3 regions of the Lentzea sp. CC55 genome follow, and region 1 is predicted to be linked to each of the others. Evidence: riboswitches for the same ligand, from Rfam matches in the RefSeq annotation. Region 1 holds a riboswitch; each other region holds the start of a gene.
What was found. Region 1 has a riboswitch for glycine ahead of gcvP (aminomethyl-transferring glycine dehydrogenase). Riboswitches for the same ligand answer to the same signal wherever they lie in the genome.
Positions count from the first base shown of each region.

Region 2: linked by a shared signal. The riboswitch ahead of gcvH (glycine cleavage system protein GcvH) and the one ahead of gcvP (aminomethyl-transferring glycine dehydrogenase) in region 1 are both predicted to bind glycine.
Region 3: linked by a shared signal. The riboswitch ahead of gcvT (glycine cleavage system aminomethyltransferase GcvT) and the one ahead of gcvP (aminomethyl-transferring glycine dehydrogenase) in region 1 are both predicted to bind glycine.

Region 1 is NZ_JAJCXE010000008.1:221,707-224,970, reverse strand. Features, by position in the region: gene L6E10_RS06135 (MerR family transcriptional regulator) at 1-549, shown strand, start outside; gene L6E10_RS06130 (Clp protease N-terminal domain-containing protein) at 637-1,608, shown strand; glycine riboswitch at 1,665-1,760, shown strand; glycine riboswitch at 1,764-1,862, shown strand; gene gcvP (aminomethyl-transferring glycine dehydrogenase) at 1,911-3,264, shown strand, end outside.
Region 2 is NZ_JAJCXE010000006.1:100,140-103,403, forward strand. Features, by position in the region: gene L6E10_RS04520 (TetR/AcrR family transcriptional regulator) at 1-196, shown strand, start outside; gene ald (alanine dehydrogenase) at 252-1,364, opposite strand; glycine riboswitch at 1,589-1,683, shown strand; gene gcvH (glycine cleavage system protein GcvH) at 1,747-2,130, shown strand; gene L6E10_RS04535 (L-serine ammonia-lyase) at 2,174-3,264, shown strand, end outside.
Region 3 is NZ_JAJCXE010000011.1:115,534-118,797, forward strand. Features, by position in the region: gene glyA (serine hydroxymethyltransferase) at 1-212, opposite strand, end outside; gene gcvT (glycine cleavage system aminomethyltransferase GcvT) at 226-1,320, opposite strand; glycine riboswitch at 1,417-1,508, opposite strand; glycine riboswitch at 1,509-1,614, opposite strand; gene L6E10_RS07705 (DUF3817 domain-containing protein) at 1,660-1,962, opposite strand; gene L6E10_RS07710 (hypothetical protein) at 1,979-2,362, opposite strand; gene L6E10_RS07715 (helix-turn-helix transcriptional regulator) at 2,452-2,946, opposite strand; gene L6E10_RS07720 (hypothetical protein) at 3,111-3,264, opposite strand, start outside.

The sequences.
Region 1 (3,264 bases):
TTGAGGGCCGGATCCGGGCTGCAGGGTGAGCTGTTCCCGGACTCCTCGCTGCCGGACGAGCTCGTCGGCTACCGAGGACCCGCGGCGTGCCAGATCGCGGGCATCACGTACCGGCAGCTCGACTACTGGGCCCGCACCGGGCTCGTCGCCCCGACGGTCCGGATGGCGCACGGCTCGGGCAGTCAACGGCTGTACTCGTTCAAGGACATCCTGGTCCTGAAGGTCGTGAAACGGCTCCTGGACACCGGGGTCTCGCTGCAGAACATCCGCGTCGCCGTCGACCACCTGCGCCGGCGAGGCGTGCAGGACCTGGCGAGGATCACGCTCTTCTCCGACGGCACGACCGTCTACGAGTGCACCTCGCCGGAGGAGGTCGTGGACCTGCTGCAGGGCGGTCAGGGCGTGTTCGGCATCGCGGTGAGCGGTGCGATGCGCGAGATCTCCGGCACGATCCACGAGTTCCCGGCCGAACGTGCGGACGGCGTCGAGATCGCGCCGATGACCGAGGACGAGCTGACCCGCCGCCGCCGCGAGCGCGCCACCGGCTGACCGGCCCGGTGACCGTGGCCGACCGGCGCCTGTCCGTGGCCGGTCGGCGGACGCGCCGGGAACGGGTCCGTCCCTAGCGTCGCCGGCATGACGCACACTCCTTCGTCGCAGGTGGTCGAGGTCCTGGCCGCGGCCGTCCGGCGCGCCTCCCGCCACGGGTTCGGGTTCGTCGGGACCGAGAACCTGCTGATCTCCCTGATCGACACGACCGGTCCCGGCCGCAAGCTCGGCGCGAAGTCGCTGGGGGCGCTGGCGATGGCGCGGGGGACCGAGCACTGGGCCGACGACGACGGTGGTGTCGTCGGCGAGTCCCATCCGGACGTCACGGCGCTGATGAGCGCCGCCCACCACCACGCTCGCGTCGAGGCCGTTCTGCCCGTGAGCCGCGCGTTGGAGGACTGTCTGCGTGCGGCTGTGGCCCAGGCCGGCGACGGTGTGCTGACCACGACCCACCTCGCGCTGGCGCTGCTGTCGCTCGAATACGGACGGGCCGCCGACCTGTTCCTGGTGCGCGGGGTGGACCCCGGGGCGACGGCCGCCGCCGTGCGGGCCGATGCCGAGCGGCGCCACGCCGAGGTCGAGGAAGCACCCGCGGTCTGGTTGCTGCGCAAGGCGGGAGCCCTGGAGGGGGAGTCCGGTGGCGGGTACGTGCGCTGGCTGACGAAGCTCGTCGCACGGGGCCAGGGGCTCGGCGGACCGGTGCTGACGGTGGTGCGCAACGAAGCCGAACGGCTGGCCGTCGCCGGGAGGCGGGACGTCTCGTCGCGCGACCTCGTGGAGGCGGTGCTGACGGTCGACCACCAGCTGGCCGTCTCCGGGCGGCGGCTGAGGCCGGAGTTCGAGTCGGGTGGCGCGGCGGCGTTGCGCGAGGCGGGAGTGGACCCGGCCGCGTTGCCCTCCGGCGGGGGCGCGGTGGAACGCGCCGTGGAGCGGGCGAAGCTCGTCGCCGCGCGGCGCGGGGACGCGGTCGTGGGCACCGCGCACCTGCTCGCCGCGGTGCGCGACGACCCCGCGGACCCCGTCGCGGCGGTGCTCACCGGTCTCGCCGTTGAGACGTAGGTCGCGTCTCTAGCGACTGGGCGGGCTGCCTGCGGGTATTCTTCGCGGGTAGTCGCTGAACTCAGGCGGGAGAGACCGGGCTTCGAACCCGGCGCCGAAGGAGCAAGTCCCTCCCCGGGAACCTCTCAGGCATCCAGGACCGCCGAGCGAGACGCCTCTGGAAAGTGGATCCCCGCAAGGGAATCCCGCCGACGGTGAAAGCCCGGTCCGCACCGGGTGAACCTCTCAGGCGCCCTTGAAGGGTACGGACAGAGCGGGGAGGGCACCAGGACACGTGTGCCCTCAGCCCCCGGAGGCGTTTGATGACGCAGGACCGCATTCCGCTCGCCGCTCTCGAGCACGGCACCCCGTTCGCCGACCGCCACGTCGGTCCGCGTCCCGCCGAGCTCGCGCGCATCCTCGACGTCATCGGTGTCGGGTCGCTGGAGGAGCTGGCGCAGCGCGCGGTGCCGTCGTCCATCCACGAGCGCGACCTCGTGCTGGACCTGCCCGCCCCGGCCACCGAGACCGAGGCGCTCGCGGAGCTGCGGGAGCTCGCGTCGCGGAACCGGCCGATGACGCAGATGATCGGCCTCGGCTACTACGACACCGTGACGCCGGGCGTGATCCTGCGCAACGTCCTGGAGTCGCCCGCCTGGTACACCGCGTACACGCCGTACCAGCCGGAGATCTCCCAGGGCCGCCTGGAGGCCCTGCTGAACTTCCAGACGATGGTCGGCGACCTGACCGGCCTGCCCGTCGCGAACGCGTCCATGCTGGACGAGTCGACCGCCGCCGCCGAGGCGATGACCCTCGTGCGCCGCGCCGGCCGCTCCAAGTCGAACAAGTTCGTCGTCGACGCCGACACGCTGCCGCAGACGCTGGCCGTGATCGAGACGCGCGCCGAGCCGCTCGACATCGAGATCGTCGTCGCCGACCTGTCGCAGGGCATCGAAGGCCTCGGCCTGGGCGGCGACTTCTTCGGCGTCCTGCTGTCCTACCCCGGCGCGTCCGGTGTGGTGCGCGACCAGAAGGCGCTCATCGAGGAGATCCACGCCGCCGGTGCGCAGGCCGTCGTCGTCGCCGACCTGCTGGCCCTGACGCTGCTGCGCGCGCCCGGTGAGATCGGCGCGGACGTCGTCGTCGGCACCACGCAGCGCTTCGGCGTGCCGATCGGTTTCGGCGGCCCGCACGCCGGCTACATGGCCGTCCGGTCCGGTCTGGAACGCCAGCTGCCCGGCCGTCTCGTCGGCGTCTCCGTCGACGCCGACGGCTCGCTGGCCTACCGCCTCGCGCTGCAGACGCGCGAGCAGCACATCCGCCGTGAGAAGGCCACGTCGAACATCTGCACCGCGCAGGTGCTGCTGGCCGTGATCGCCTCGATGTACGCCGTCTACCACGGTCCCGAGGGTCTGCGCGCCATCGCGACCCGCGTGCACCGCCTGGCCACCGTGCTCGCCACGGGCCTGTGCGAGGCCGGGCTGGACGTCGTGCACGGCGAGTTCTTCGACACCGTCGAGGTCCGCGTTCCCGGTGAGGCCGCCGCCGTCGTGGCGAAGGCCCGCGAGGCCGGCATCAACCTGCGTCTCGTCGACGCCGACGTCGTCGCGATCGCCTGCGACGAGAAGACCACGCGGGCGCACGTCGTCGCGGTGTGGGAGGCCTTCGGCGTCACCG
Region 2 (3,264 bases), on a different contig from region 1:
CAACTTCATCGCTCGCGGCGGGATGGACTCGCCACCGCCGGACATGGCCAAGATCGCCGACCTGTACCGGGACAAGCACCCCCGGTACGTCGCGATGCTCGACGAGGGCGAGCTGTGGTCGCTGGAGCGGCAGTTCGAGTTCGGCCTGGACTGCGTGATCGAAGGCGTCAAGGCCCGCGTCGAAGCCCTCAGGTAGGCGAAACCCCCGCAGCGGTTCACGCGTGCGGGGGCCTCATTCATCGGGTTGGCTCTCAGATCACGGACTCCAGCGGCGTGTGCTCGAGGCCGGTCGCCTCGGCCACCGGGCCGTTGGTCAGCTTGCCGGCGTGGGCGTTGAGGCCCAGCGCGAGCGAACGGTCGTCCTTCAGCGCCTTCTCCCAGCCCTTGTCGGCCAGCGCGACGGCGTAGGGCAGCGTCACGTTGGTCAGCGCGTAGGTCGAGGTGCGCGGGACGGCGCCTGGCATGTTCGCGACGCAGTAGAACACCGAGTTGTGGACCTCGTAGGTCGGCTCGGCGTGCGTGGTGGCGCGCGAGTCCTCGAAGCAGCCGCCCTGGTCGATCGCGATGTCGACGAGCACCGAACCCGGCTTCATCTCGGCGACCAGCGCGTTCGAGACGAGCTTCGGAGCGGCGGCACCGGGGACGAGCACGGCGCCGATGACCAGGTCGGCCTCGCGGACGGCCTGCTCGATCGCGAACGAGTTCGAGGCGAGCGTGCGCAGGCGGCCGGCGAACTGGGCGTCGATCTGGCGCAGCCGGTCGACGTTGGTGTCGAGGATCTGCACGTCCGCGCCCATGCCCACGGCGATGGTCGCGGCGTTGAGACCGGCCACACCACCGCCGATCACGACCACGCGGGCCGGGGCGACACCGGGGACGCCACCGGGCAGCACGCCGCGGCCACCGGACGGCTTCATCAGCGAGAACGCGCCGACCTGCGGGGCCAGGCGGCCCGCGACCTCGGACATCGGGGCGAGCAGCGGCAGCGCGCGGTTCGGCAGCTGCACGGTCTCGTAGGCGATGGCCGTGGTGCCGGACGCCAGCAGCGCCTCGGTCAGCGGCTTGTCGGCGGCGAGGTGCAGGTACGTGAAGAGGGTCTGGCCGGCGCGCAGGCGGGGGTACTCCTCGGCGATCGGCTCCTTGACCTTGAGGACCAGGTCGCCCTCGGCCCAGACGTCGTCGGCGGTCGCGAGGACCTTGGCGCCCGCGGCGAGGTACTCCTCGTCGGTGATCGCGGAGCCCAGACCGGCGCCCTGCTCGACGAACACGTCGTGCCCGCGGCTCGTCAGCTCGTGCGCACCGGCAGGGGTGAGAGCGACGCGGTACTCGTGGTTCTTGATCTCGCGGGGAACTGCGATCCGCACGATGACTCCTCCGTTCGGTGGCCGACATCTCACAATGTGGGGCAGCGGGAAGGTCATGTCACTGTGCGAATCGCACTATCGAGCACGTGTGCGGTTGTTCACTTGGGACAGAGCCACCTGGTTTGCGCTCGCGTGTGACTCGACCCGTCCGCGTTGACACCCGGCGGGGCCGCACATAGCGTTCGCCTCCGAGAACTGAAGACCGGCCGCGGCGCGACAGCGCCAGAACCCGAGTGGGAGAGACCCCGACGAACGTCGGTCGGGGCGCCGAAGGGGCAAGCTCCCGCACACTCTCAGGCAGCAAGACCACTCGGGGTAGGCAACTCTGCACGGCGGAGGGGGCGCAAGTGTCCTGTCCCGTCACAGCCAGAGGAGTCGCGCCGTGCAGTTCCCCGAGAACCTGCTCTACACCGCCGAGCACGAGTGGGTCGACTGGACGCCGGGTACCCAGGACCCGCTGACCTGCGGGATCACCGAGTACGCGGCGGACGCCCTGGGCGACATCGTCTTCGTGCAGCTGCCCGAGGTCGGCGCGAAGGTCGTCACCAACGAGGTGTGCGGCGAGCTCGAGTCCACCAAGTCCGTCAGCGACCTGTTCTCGCCCGTCACCGGTGAGGTGATCGAGGTCAACAGCGCCGTCGTCGACGACCCGGCGATCGTGAACAACGACCCGTACGGCGCCGGCTGGCTGTTCAAGGTCCGCGTCGAGTCGGCCGAGAACCTGCTCACGGCGGCCAAGTACGCCGAACTCACCCAGACCGGCTGACATGGGCCTGACTGACCGCTCCACCACCACGAAGGACTGATCAGTGGCGATCAGCGTTTTCGACCTTTTCTCCGTCGGCATCGGACCGTCCAGCTCCCACACCGTCGGCCCGATGCGCGCGGCGGCGATGTTCGTCGAGAAGCTCGGTGCGCGTGCGTCCGAAGTGGACCGCGTGCACGTCGAGCTGTTCGGCTCGCTCGGCGCGACCGGCCACGGCCACGGCAGCCCGAAGGCCGTGTTCCTCGGACTCGAGGGCAACCTCCCCGAGGAGGTGGACCCCACCGCCGCCGCCCACCGCGTCGAGGAGATCGTCGGCGGCGGACGGCTCCGGCTCGGCGGCACGCACGAGATCGAGTTCGTGCACGACCGCGACCTCGTCATGCACCGCCGCAAGTCACTTCCGCTGCACCCCAACGGGATGAGCTTCGAGGCGTTCAGCGGCGGCGAGTCCGTCGAGCACGCCGTCTACTACTCGATCGGCGGCGGGTTCGTCGTCGACGAGAACGCCTCCGGCACCGACCGCATCAAGCCCGACTCGACGCCGCTGCCCCACCCGTTCCTCACCGGCGACCAGCTGCTCGCGCGCTGCCGCGAGACCGGCCTGTCGATCAGCGAGATCATGATGGCCAACGAGCTGTCGTGGCGGACCGAAGAAGAAGTGCGGTCGGGACTGCTGCACATCTGGCACGTCATGCAGGAGTGCGTCGAACGCGGCTGCACCGAGCACGGCATCCTGCCCGGCGGCCTGAAGGTCCGCCGCCGCGCCGCCGAGATGCGCAAACGCCTGGAGGGCGAGCACTTCGTCACCGACCCGCTGCGCGTCATGGACTGGGTCACGCTCTTCGCGCTGGCGGTCAACGAGGAGAACGCGGCGGGCGGCCGCGTCGTCACCGCGCCGACCAACGGCGCGGCCGGCATCGTCCCCGCGGTCCTGCACTACTACACGAGGTTCGTGCCGGGAGCCTCGGACGACGGCGTGGTCCGCTTCCTGCTGACCGCCGGCGCGATCGGCGTGCTGTTCAAGGAGAACGCGTCGATCTCCGGCGCCGAGGTCGGCTGCCAGGGCGAGGTCGGCTCCGCGTGCTCGATGGCGGCCGGAGGCCTCGCGGAGGTGCTCGGGGGCACCCCCGAACA
Region 3 (3,264 bases), on a different contig from region 1:
TGCTCGCAGCCGCCGTAGTAGCGGCGGCCGGGGTAGCCCTCGGCGTACTTGTTGGTGAGCACGGAGCCCTGGGCCTGCAGCACGGAGACCGGCGTGAAGTTCTCCGAGGCGATCATCTCGAGGGTGCCCTGCTGGCGCGCCAGCTCGGCCGCTACGGCCTCGGCAACCTCGGGGTCGTACTCCGCGAGGGAGGCGTTGAACTGGTCGGACATCTGGAGGATCTCCCTACTTGGCGCGCTTGTAGAACGGAAGTGCGACGACCTCGACCGGCTGCTTCTTGCCGCGGACGTCCACCAGCAGTGAGGTGCCCGGCTCGGAGCTCGCACGGGTCACGTAGGCCATCGCGACCGAGTAGCCGAGGGTCGGGGACAGGGCGCCCGAGGTGACCTCGCCGACGACCTCGTCGCCGTTCAGCACCGCGTAGCCGTGGCGCGGGGCGCGCCGTTCGGGGGTCTTCAGTCCGACCAGGACCGAGTCCACACCGGACTCCGCCACCTTCGCGAGGGCGTCGCGGCCCACGAAGTCGCCCGGCTTGTCCAGCTTCACGACGCGGCCGAGGTTCGCGTTGTAGGGCGTCAGCGACGTGGTGAGCTCGTTGCCGTACAACGGCATCCCGGCTTCGAGGCGCAGCGTGTCGCGGCAGCCGAGCCCGCACGGCTTGAGCTCGTGCGGCTGGCCCGCCTCCAGCAGCGCGGCCCACACGGCGGGGGCGTCGGCCGGGGTGACGAACAGCTCGAAGCCCTCCTCTCCGGTGTAGCCGGTGCGCGCGAGCAGTGCCGGGACGCCCGCGACGGTCGACGGGTACGAGGCGTAGTACTTCACCGTCGCGAGGTCGGTGTCGGTCAGGCCGGCGAGGATCTCGACGGACTTCGGACCCTGGACCGCGATCAGCGCGTAGTCGGTCGACCTGTCCGCGACGGCGGTGTCGAACCCGGCCGCGCGCTCCACCAGCGCGTCGGCCACAACCGCGGCGTTGGAGGCGTTCGCGACGACCATGAACTCCTCGTCGCCCAGGCGGTACACGATCAGGTCGTCGATCACGCCGCCGTCGGCCTGGGTGATCATCGTGTAGCGCGCCTTGCCGACGGCCAGCGCGGAGATGTGGCCGACGAGCGCGTAGTCGAGCGCCTCGCCCGCCTGCGGTCCGGTCAGGACGATCTCACCCATGTGCGTGAGGTCGAACAGGCCCGCCGAGGTGCGCACCGCGTGGTGCTCGGCGAGCTCGGACGAGTAGCGCAGCGGCATCCGCCAGCCCGCGAAGTCGGTGAACATCGCGCCGAGCTGCTCGTGCTCGGCGTTCAGAGGCGTGAGGCGGGACATCAGAACGCTCCTTGAGGGTGCGCCGAAGAGCCGGACCAGGCCGGCTGAGGCAACAGAAGAATGACACGGTCCATCAGAGACTCCTCGTCCGAGAGAGCCTCCCCCTCTGTCATGAGCCTGAGAGCTTCACCACCGGAGTGGCTTGCACCGTGGGCGAGGCTGCTGACGAGCCTGCTTTCCAGAGTTGCCTTCGTCGCGCGGTACGGGGACCTGAGAGATTCCGGGGAGGAGTTGCTCCTTCGGCGCTCCCCGCTCCGGAAACCGGTAGCGGTGGAGCTCTCCCGCGCGACATCGACGGCCGTGTTCAGTTGGTTGCCCCAGACGCTAGCAGGCCGAACGTCACAGCGGCACGCCCTGCGCCGTCTTCTCGACCACCTTGCGCTCCGCCCAGAACGACAGGAACGGGATCGTGCCGGCGATCAGCACGAGCGCCGTGCCCTTGATCGACCAGCGCAGCTTCAGCGCCAGGTCGACGGAAAGCACCAGGTAGATGGCGTAGAGGAAGCCGTGGACCGGGCCGACGACCTTCATCGCGCCGTCCATGTCCGCGGCGTACTTGAGCACCATCGCCACGACCAGGAGCAGCAGGAAGACACCGACCACGTAAGCCATGACCCTGAACCGGGTCAACGCACCCTTCATCTGCCCGCCTTCGCGCTCAACGACCGTCCCGCGCGTTGAGGTTCGCGAGCATGCGGTTGTAGGCCGCGAGCTCCGCGTCTTCGTCGTCGTCGAAGTGCTCGACGGGCGCGGGTTTGACGGCGTCAACGGTAGTCACCGGCTCGGCGGCGGCCGCAACCGGCTCCGGTGCGGAGAGAGCCTCGTCACGGCGCTGGCGTGCCAGGCGGCGGAAACGCCACACCATGAAGAGGGGGAAGAGGCCGAAGAGCGGCCACTGGAGCACGTACCCGAGGTTCTGGAACGTGCCGCTGGAGGACTCGAAGCGCTGCCACTGCCAGTACGCGAGCCCGCAGCAGACGATCAGCGCCGCCAGACAGGCGAGCGCGATCAGCACACGCTGGGGAGTAAGGAGGCCGCGCACGACCTCCACACTACTGGGGTGAGGCCTCCTGACAGGAGGCCACCCGCGGGGATGGGTACAGGGCTGCCGCCTCCGGCAGCCCGTTCCTCTTATGCCACGCCGTCCCGGCGCTGCCTCTGCAGACGTGCGACGCACCAGGCCGCGGCGGAGCCACGGCGAAGGTGCTGGAGAACCGTCATCGGTCCCAGGCGCCTCCCGAGGTCGGCGGGCGTGAGGCCGGCCGCGCGGTAGTCGAGCGCGCGCTGGTCCAGCGGGCTGATGCCCGCGTCCCACCACTGCTCGGCCTCGGCGACGTCGCCCACCAGCTGCCAGTAGCTCGCCGCGGCGGCGAGCAACGCCTCGGGTGCCTCCGGCGCCCGCTTGCGCATCGCGGCCACGTAGGCCGGATCCGCCGAGTCGACCTTGACCAAGCCACGCGGCCCGCTCCGTGCGGCACCCCGCTGCACGGGGATGCCTGGCGCCGAGGGGGGAGCCTCAGCGAGCCACGCGTTCTTGATCCGGTTCACCTCCTGCATCTCCGCGTCATCAGACCGTTCAGCCGCCCACTGCTTCAAGAGCTCGTGGACCCCGGAGTCCTCGACCATCCATGCCTCCTCGTCGGTCGGGGATCGGCCATTGCAGCGGAAGGTATTCGGTAGGTCTGACAATCGCCAGACCCTGAATCCTCAGAACACCCGTTACCAGTGCGTGATTGGCCGCATTCCACCCGTCCGGCTCAACGCGAACGGCCGAGGATCACGGTGCGTCACTAGGCGATGGGGGTCGCCGTGCCGAAGAGGCTCCTGACGAAGGTGATGATCGACTCCGCGCCCTCCCGCAGCCAGCCGAGAGCCGTCTGGACCGCCGAAGCGGACTCTTCGGGCCGGGTGATCAGGAGGAACAGCACCAGCGCGACGCCCGCC